DNA from 4 places in the Gorillibacterium sp. sgz306347 genome. Region 1 is predicted to be linked to each of the others. Evidence: riboswitches for the same ligand, from Rfam matches in the RefSeq annotation. Region 1 holds a riboswitch; each other region holds the start of a gene.

The links. A riboswitch is a leader RNA that binds a small molecule or an ion and turns the genes downstream of it on or off. The one in region 1 is predicted to bind cyclic di-AMP.
Region 2: it holds a riboswitch for cyclic di-AMP, as region 1 does, so the genes downstream of both, AC6I6H_RS22310 (KamA family radical SAM protein) here and AC6I6H_RS02065 (TrkH family potassium uptake protein) in region 1, are expected to answer to the same signal.
Region 3: it holds a riboswitch for cyclic di-AMP, as region 1 does, so the genes downstream of both, AC6I6H_RS05260 (CAP domain-containing protein) here and AC6I6H_RS02065 (TrkH family potassium uptake protein) in region 1, are expected to answer to the same signal.
Region 4: it holds a riboswitch for cyclic di-AMP, as region 1 does, so the genes downstream of both, AC6I6H_RS15190 (C40 family peptidase) here and AC6I6H_RS02065 (TrkH family potassium uptake protein) in region 1, are expected to answer to the same signal.

What each region holds. Positions count from the first base shown of each region.
Region 1 covers NZ_JCAPET010000002.1:111,870-114,065, reverse strand. Annotated here, with positions in the region: gene AC6I6H_RS02070 (CPBP family intramembrane glutamic endopeptidase) at 1-421, opposite strand, end outside; cyclic di-AMP (ydaO/yuaA leader) riboswitch at 681-821, shown strand; gene AC6I6H_RS02065 (TrkH family potassium uptake protein) at 932-2,196, shown strand, end outside.
Region 2 covers NZ_JCAPET010000086.1:3,374-5,569, reverse strand. Annotated here, with positions in the region: gene AC6I6H_RS22310 (KamA family radical SAM protein) at 175-1,305, opposite strand; cyclic di-AMP (ydaO/yuaA leader) riboswitch at 1,420-1,553, opposite strand; gene AC6I6H_RS22305 (beta-mannosidase) at 1,631-2,196, opposite strand, start outside.
Region 3 covers NZ_JCAPET010000006.1:52,289-54,484, reverse strand. Annotated here, with positions in the region: gene AC6I6H_RS05265 (aminotransferase class V-fold PLP-dependent enzyme) at 1-942, shown strand, start outside; cyclic di-AMP (ydaO/yuaA leader) riboswitch at 1,036-1,168, shown strand; gene AC6I6H_RS05260 (CAP domain-containing protein) at 1,173-1,868, shown strand.
Region 4 covers NZ_JCAPET010000028.1:3,877-6,072, reverse strand. Annotated here, with positions in the region: gene AC6I6H_RS15195 (hypothetical protein) at 78-641, shown strand; gene AC6I6H_RS15190 (C40 family peptidase) at 815-1,282, opposite strand; cyclic di-AMP (ydaO/yuaA leader) riboswitch at 1,287-1,425, opposite strand; gene AC6I6H_RS15185 (hypothetical protein) at 1,699-2,196, opposite strand, start outside.

The DNA of each region.
Region 1 (2,196 bases):
CGCCCGGCGAGCCGCCTGTTTTCTCCCAGCCCAGAACACGCGGAGTGTTCGGGTCGATGCGCACGGAATAGCTGCCGCTTTCGGAAGACAAATCGACACGCCAAAACTCATCCGCCAAGGGAAGGCTGCTTTTCAAATCTTGAAACGGCCCCGTCAATTCATTCTTGGCGACGTAGACGCTTAGCGGCTTATCGGAAGCGTATACCGCACGTTTCGTTTCGGTCGGCGCGGCTCCGGTTTTGCTGCGGTACCACGCGGCTGCGGTGTTCTGCGCCGCCTCTTGCGTGACCTCGGGTTTGGCCGCGACCGCATCGGGATTGTCTTCTCCATTTGCCGCATACAAGTTGCCGGCGACCAAATACAGTATAATGCCTACTACGGCGAGAAAAATTAAAGTCCGGTTAGCTTTAAAAAGTCCCAATCAACATCCTCCTCTGACGACCGGCTTTCTTCTACCTGCCTATTATACCCTTATGCCGCGAGCGGAGTCTAATGACTGCCGGGAATAAGCGGAAGGCCCGATTTTCGGCCGGTTATCCGAATAAGCAGACGCCAAACTCTCTTAAAGCCGTCTCCACCCCCGAAAGAGGATGGAATCCTTCGGTTTATGGTGCGTTAGCGGCGAAAATCAGCCCAAATTGCCTTTGTGCGGGTACGGCGGGCAAGCTATAATCAAATCAATTGAAAATCGGCCGAATTTCGAAGCATGTGAAAACGGGGGAACCAGAAGCAACAGGGGTGAATTTCGCCGTCCGGCGAATAGGGTAACCTGCCTGCCCGAATCCGACAGCTAACCTCGTAGGCGTCTTGTGCAAGGAAACAACCGGCATTGGTTTCCCAATGTCTTTTTTTTGCGCCGCGGTCGATATTCCGAAAAAGGGTTAATACCATAGAAAAGCCGGGCGGGACCCGGCGAGGGAGAGAACGGACCTTGCTGCAAAAGCTGTTTATCCGGTTAAAGCCTCCGCAGATTCTGGTGCTCGGGTTTGCGCTGATCATTGTCGTCGGCGCGTTTTTGCTGACCCTTCCGGTTTCGTCGGCCAGCGGAGAGCCGACTGCTTTTATCGACGCCTTGTTTACGGCTACGTCCGCCACCTGTGTGACGGGGCTCGTCGTGGTAGACACGGGACTTCACTGGAGCGTGTTTGGCAAAACGGTGATCTTGACTTTGATCCAGGTGGGCGGGCTCGGCTTCATGACGATGGCGACCTTGATCATGCTCGTATTCCGCCGGCGGATCTCGCTGCGGGAGAGGCTGATTTTGCAGGAGGCGCTGAACCAGAACAGCATGGAAGGCATTGTCCGGCTGATCCGCAAGGTGCTACTTTACGCGCTGGTGATTGAAGGGGCCGGAGCGACTCTGCTTGCCATCCGCTTTTCTTTTGACATGAGCCTTGGGGATGCCTTGTTCTTCGGGCTGTTCCATGGCGTTTCCATGTTCAACAACGCCGGTTTTGATCTCATGGGGCCGCTGACTGGTCCGTTCAGCAGCCTGACCTCCTACGTCAATGACCCGCTTGTCAATCTCGTGGTTATGGGGCTGATCGTAACGGGGGGCATCGGCTTCATCGTCATTGCCGAGCTGCACGAGTACCGCAACCGCAAGAAGTTCTCCCTCCATACCAAAGTGGTGCTGTCGAGCACGGCGGCGCTTATTTTGCTGGGCGCCATTGTTTTCTTCCTGTTTGAATACACAAATCCGAACACGCTGAAGCCGCTCTCCTTTTCCGGCAAGGCATGGTCCTCTTTCTTCGCGTCGGTAACGCCGCGGACCGCGGGCGCGAACACCATCGACGTGCTCGGCATGCGCCAGGCTTCGCAATTTTTTACCATCATCCTGATGTTTATCGGGGCTTCGCCCGGCTCGACCGGAGGCGGGATCAAAACGACGACCTTCGCCATTCTGATCGGCGCTATGCTTGCGATGCTGCGGGGCAAAGAAGACATTGTCTTTTTCCGCAACCGGCTGGCCAAGGACCGGATCTACAAGGCGATCACGATGACTTTTTTCGCGCTGTTCCTCGTGGTGTTTGTTTCCATGGTCCTTTCCACGACGGAGGACGTGCAGTTCTTGCGGATTTTATTTGAAGTGACATCGGCGTTCGGTACTGTCGGCCTCTCGATGGGGCTGACGCCGGAGCTGTCCCTGGTCGGGCGCATCATGATCATCCTGATGATGTTTATCGGCCGCCTCGG
Region 2 (2,196 bases), on a different contig from region 1:
CATGCGTCACTCAACTCGCCACCTCCCCCGGCTCGTCACGTAGATAACACGGGCCGGGCGCCCTGCTCGTACGTCTCATTCTACGCGCCTCCCGGCACGCCACTTACATACGTCGCGCCAGACATCCCACACTTACTAACCGCCCTCCGGCCGCCTCCCCCGGCCGCCGGCCCCTTACCGGACCGCCGGCTCCGTAAGGTCGCCCCTCCGGCCCGCCCAATGCAGCTCGCTGCCCGGCAGGTCGTCAAACCATGCCGCCTCCTCCGGGCAGTCCAGAATCATCAGCTTGCCGTAATGCCCTTCTTTGGACTGGTGATACTTCAAATAGGCCTTTCCGTGCTCCACCGCCAGAATCTCGATTTTACCGGATGCATGGCTCATGGTCAGCCGGACCCGCTTGCCGAGTCCCGAGGTGCGGGCTTTGGCCTGCTCCACGATCCGGTAAACACGGTCGAGCGGCAAAACAAACGCCTCGTTCCCGGCCACCGGCCGGTTCACGAAGAAATAGTAGGGCGCGATCCCGGCCCAGGACAACCGGTCCAGCAGCTCGGCGAGCACGCCGGGGTCGTCGTTGATTCCCTTCAGCACCGGCGTCTGATTGACCACATGCGCCCCCGCCGACTGGAGGGCTTTCACCGCGCGCAGCGCCTCCTCCGTCAGCTCGCGGGGATGATCAAAATGGGCCATAACGTAAATTTGCTGTCCCCCCGACGAATGCTTCCGGATGGCCTCCAGCAGCGCCTCATCCTCGTAAATGCGCATTGGCTGAAAGGCGGGCATTTTGGAGCCGAGCCGAATGATCCGGACGTGCGGAATTTCCTCCAGCCTTTCCATCAGGGAGATCAGCCGCTGCGTCGAAAGCATCAGGCTGTCGCCTCCGGTCAGCAAAACGTTGTTGATTTCCGAATGGGCGGCGATATAGGCCAGCCCTGCTTCCGGATTGACGGCGGCCTCCCGCGCCCCGCCTCGAAAAAGCCGTTTGCGGAAACAATAGCGGCAGTACGCCCCGCACGCCTCCGAAACGAGCAGCAGCGCCGTGGTCCGGTACTTGTGCTGACAGCCCGGCACCACATAATTCGCCTCTTCGTTGCTTGCATCCAGGCAGCCGTATTCGTCCAGCTCCCATTCGTTCGGGACAACAAGCCGGCGAAGCGGGTCCGCCGGGTCCGACCAGTCGATCAGCCCCAGGTAGTAATCGTTTGCCCGAAAAGCGAATTCCCCGGCGACCCGCTTCAGCTTCTCGCGTTCCTCCGCCGGAATGCGGTCCAGCTTGTCAATGTCGGTGATAAATTGCAGCTTGCTCATGGCGATCCTCCTCCAGAGGGAAAGTGGATGCGCTTGGTGGCAGAATGGAAAGGAACCCGATGGATGAAAACAGAAAAAGACCCCGAAGGGTCTTTTGGAACAAGCAAAAAAGATCGGACCCATCTTCTGCCGACGAGGTTAGCTGACGGGCTCGGGAAGGATGGTTCCCTACATCTGACGACGATTCGCCCCACAAACACGGTTCCCCCGCTTTCCGGCCGAAGCCGGAAATTAAGCGCATGCCATCATGGTACCGGAACTTGGGTTCCTGTGCAATACTTGTCAAACAATTGCCGTATCTTTCGCTCGGCTGCGCCGGACGAACTCAAACAAAATCGCGCATGGAACGAACCTCAATACGGCCCGGGTTTGCGGCTACATACCGGCCGCCGGACGGATCGAGGGCAAAAAACTCCACGGTCACCGGACGGCCCGGAATCAGCGTAAAGAAATTGTCGCTGAAAATACCCTCGGCTTCTGCGGACAGCCACACCTGCTCGGCCAGAGCGTCCGCTTCCAGCACCCATTTCGAGCCGGCGCCGTTTTCCGCATCCCGAAGCCGGATGGAAGGCTCCGCAAGCCGACGGGTTTTGGCATCCGCAAAGAAGGCTTCGGCCGAGGCCGCGATGCTCCCGTCCGCCTCCAGCAGCTCCGCCGCCAGAACCGCCTCGGCGGCGTCGCGGCCCTGCAGCAGCTCGTCCGCCCGGACGGAAAGCGCCAGCACGGAAGCATCGGCATCCACCCGAATATCTTCGGCGCGTTCGCTGATCAGCTTGCCGCCGAAATCCAGCGCGCGGAGGCGAAGCGTGCCGCTGAACGGCTCGGTCCGGTCGGAAACGACGTGCACGTGAAGGGCTCCGTCTTCGGACGGCCGGACGGAAATCAGCACGT
Region 3 (2,196 bases), on a different contig from region 1:
CGCAGCCGCAAGGTGAAAATCGGCGCGTTTACGGCCTGCTCCAACGTGACGGGGGTCATGCCGCCGCTTGCCGAACTGGCAAAGCTTATGCACCGCCATGGCGGGCTGGCCTTTGCCGATTGGACGGCATCCGCGCCGTACACCACGCTTGATATGCATCCCGCCGACGAAGAGGAGCGGCTTGACGCCGTATATTTTTCTCCGCATAAATTTCTCGGCGGCCCCGGGTCAAGCGGGGTGCTGGTATTTGACGGGCGGCTTGCCGCAGGCAGCGCGCCGGATGCGCCTGGCGGAGGCACCGTGTTATGGACGGACCGGTGGGGAGGCTGCACCTACGTCAAAGAGCTGGAGGAACGCGAGGACGGAGGCACGCCCGGATTTCTTCAAGCCGCCAAAGCGGCGTACGCCGTCAAGCTGAAGGAACGGATGGGGGAAGCCGCCATAGCGGCCCGGGAACAGACGCTGACCCGGCTGCTGCTGGAGGGGCTCCGGCCCATTCCGGGGGTCCATGTTTTGGACGGCGGGCTGCGGGATCGGCTGCCGATTGTCAGCTTTTTTAGCGAAACCGTTCATTTCCCGTTATTTGTGCGGTTATTGAACGACCGGTTCGGCATTCAATCGCGCGGAGGCTGTTCCTGCGCAGGTACATACGGGCATTTCCTGTTCGGCCTGGACAAAAAAACGTCCGACCGGATCCGGGAACGGGTGGAAAGCGGACGTCTCTCCGAGAAGCCGGGCTGGGTGCGCCTGTCCCTGCATCCGATTATGACGGACGGCGAGGTGGCGCGAATCGTCCACGCGGTTCGCGAGGTGGCGCTGCGCGGCCCGCTTTGGGCTGCCGATTACCGGTACGACGAGCGGAGGAACGATTACCGTCATCATTCGGCGCAAAGCTCGGGCTGCGGAGGAAAGTGGTTCGGCCTTTTGGACGATTTCAAATAAAAAAACGGCGGAAAACCGCCGTTTTTTTATTTTTTCTACATTTTTCTAGTTATCTATCGGCAAAACATATGCTAGAATGATAGGCGGTCGGACCACCTATCTTGGCCGAAGCCCTTGACCAGGGCGTGGGGAAACCATTATTGGGGTGAAACCGGATCATTCCGGTCGGGAGGACTCCTCTTTCCGAACCCGTCAGCTAACCTCGCAGGCCGCCTAAGGAGAGTGTCTTCATGAAACGCACCATGTTTAAAAACGGTTGGTTCAAAGCGGTTTTGGCCGGCTCCCTGCTTGCCGCACCTCTGCTTGGAACCGGAACCGCGGATGCCGCCTCTTACACCGTTCAGCAGAACGATACCCTTTGGAAAATCTCGGTTAAGAACAACGTGACGCTGCAAGCTTTAATCAAAGCGAACCCTAGCCTCACGAATCCGAACCTGATTTGGCAGGGGATGAAAATCCAGCTTCCCGCCAAAACGGTAGCTGCACCGGCGAAAAAGCCTGCCGCTCCGGCAGCGACGGCGCCGAAAACACCGGCAGCTTCAACTCCGGCGGCCAGTGTATCCGAATATGCCGAGCAGGTATTTAACATCGTAAACAAAGAGCGCGCCGCAGCCGGCCTGAAGCCGCTGGTTCTGGACAAGGCGCTGTCGAATATGGCGCTGGACAAAGCAAAAGATATGTATGCCAACAACTACTTTGATCATACGTCCCCGACTTACGGGTCTCCGTTTGATATGATGAACCGTTACAGCATTTCGTATTCCTATGCCGGCGAAAACATCGCCAAAGGCCAACGGACGCCGCAAGAGGTTATGACGGCCTGGATGAACAGCGCCGGCCACAAAAAGAACATTTTGAGCGCCAACTATACCAAAATCGGCGTTGCCTACTACAACGGCGTTTGGGTGCAAGAATTTACGGGCTGACGCGCTTCGTTCCGGCCCGAACTTAATGAACGGATGAAGACCTCATCCACGACGGTTATTCTCTTTTGGACATTCCGGCGCGGTTTGACTCAAAATTCGTCCTGCAATTGTTTTCCAGGCTGAGAAAACGGCGGCTGAGAAGATCGAGCCGACGCATAACCGGAGACGGACGACGCTAATAGGTGCAATACGATCCTTATTTCCAGTGACTTTTGGTTCTATTGCGAAATAGTATCCTCTACGCACTTATTTCCCGTGAAAGAAGCGATATTCGGAGTAAACGGAAGAAATAGTTGCTTCCAGGCATCTATTCGAGTGAATTATAGCG
Region 4 (2,196 bases), on a different contig from region 1:
TGCCGGACTTGATCCGATGTAAAGTTAAGCCATAGAGAGAAACCAAACATCATTTATTCATGGGGACGGGACGAAGCATGAACGAAGAACGGGTTGTATATGTGCTGCTTACGGATACGGGGACCTGGTTTACCCGATTGATCAAATGGGTGACGAAAGCGCCGATGAACCATGCTTCCATTGCTTTTGACGCGGAGCTGAACGAGGTGTACAGCTTCGGACGGAAGCGGGCGCACAATCCGTTTATCGGGGGATTTGTAAAGGAAGACCTGCGCGGGGAACTGTTTGCCGAAGCAAGCTGCGCCCTTTACGCTTGCCGGGTGGCTCCTGAGGCATACGCGCGCATGAAGCAATACATAGAACGCTTTGAGCGGGATAAAGAGCAGTATCGCTACAACCTGCTCGGTCTGTTCGGCGTGCTGCTGAATATCCGCATGGAGCGGAAATACGCTTTCTTCTGCTCCCAATTTGTCGCTTCGCTGTTCGAAGCAGAGGGGCTGCCGATCGCCGGCAAGCCGGCCGCTCTTGTGAGGCCGGACGATTTTACCCGGCTGCCGGAGTTTTCGCTTGTGTACCAAGGGCAGCTGCGCGGGCACCTGGAGGGCGTCAGCCTGCGTCCGAGGCTGTTCCGGACCGCTTGAGCGGTCAGGCCCGCGACCGTATGAGAGCCGGCGCCTCATGGAACGGCACTAGCAGGGCCTTGCGCGAAAGAGCATCCTCGCAGGACGAAAAAAACCTGTGAACCCGGGCGGGGGCCCGATCTCACAGGTTTTTTCCAAGTCGTATGCGGTTGCCGACCATAGGCTTCGTCAGCTTAACTGGCGAATTCCTTGTACTCCTCACCGCTCAATACGCGCCGTGCCGTAACATAGCGCTTGGCGTAATAGGACTCGCTCAGCTTGTTCCGGATTACGCCGTTGTTCGTCGACGAATGTACAAAGACGCCGTCGCCCAGATAAATGCCGACATGAGAGATTCCGTTTCCTCCCGTATCGAAGAAAACGAGGTCTCCCGCCCGAAGGTCGTCGCGATCGACCTTTGTTCCTTGCTTGGCCTGATCCCTGGAGCTGCGGTTCAGGTCGATGCCGAACTGCTTGAATACATACTTGGTAAAGCCCGAGCAATCGAAACCGCTGGTTGTCGTGCCGCCATAGCTGTACTCAATCCCGATCAGCTTGTCTACCTTTGCTTCCAGTTGGGAGGCGGAATCCGCGTAAGCGCTTCCCGCCCAAACTCCCACAGACAGAGTAAGGCCGAGCAAAACCGAAGCAACTTTCTTCAAAATCAATTTCTCCTTCCGGAGCCTACGAGGTTAGTTGAGGGTTCGGTCGAAGGTTCCCTATGATTCCTTGACATCAGAATCAATTCACCCGGTGAAGAAGTCCCCCGTTTTCCGCATCGGCGGAAATTCGGCAAAAAGTGACATGACCAAAGCTGTTTTCGATCAATAGAAATACGTATTCTCCCTTTGGGACAAGTTTCCTCCCCCGTAAGCGAAGGTTTTTTTGAAAATGCGTTTCAAATTGGCGGTTGAGGGGTAATAATGAGGATCGGATTATGCCAAAAAACGCCTTGCCTCCGCGGGTTTGCGGGAGCAAGGCGTTTGCTTTTCGGTAAATGTGACAATTTTGTGAACGATGAAACCTTTTGAAGCGATGGAGTGTCGGATTTCAAAGAATATATTTACACAAACTTCATTTACTCCGGCAAATCTCCGGCTTTGGCGGCAAACAGCTTGCCCTGCGCGGCAATACCCCACAGCTCGAGAAAGGTGCCGGCAAAGCTGTAGGCCTGGTACAGCAGGAAGGACCACAGGCTGGCGTTGATCAGAGCGGCCGCGCTAACCGCGCCCGAGAGCAGCGCCGACAGAATCAGAACGGCCGCCGCCGCCCCGCAGATGGGCAGGAAGCCGGCAAATGTCCGGATGCTGGTACCGGAAAGCGGTTTTCCGGCCGTTTTTCCGAATTGCAGGTGAATGAAGACCAGGTGGAGCAGCCAGCCGTACACCAGAAACGCCAGCCCGTACAAAAGCAGCTTTTCCCGGTTGTCGAAAAGGGCGGCTACGCTGCCCGCCAGTTCCCCGAGCCGGGAGGAAAGCAGCCAGACGGGGAGGAGGGTCAGCAGAATCCGGGCCAGGTACAGGATGTAAAAGGAGGGCGACAGCGTGCGGATTCCTTTGACGAACCGGTAGCCGCC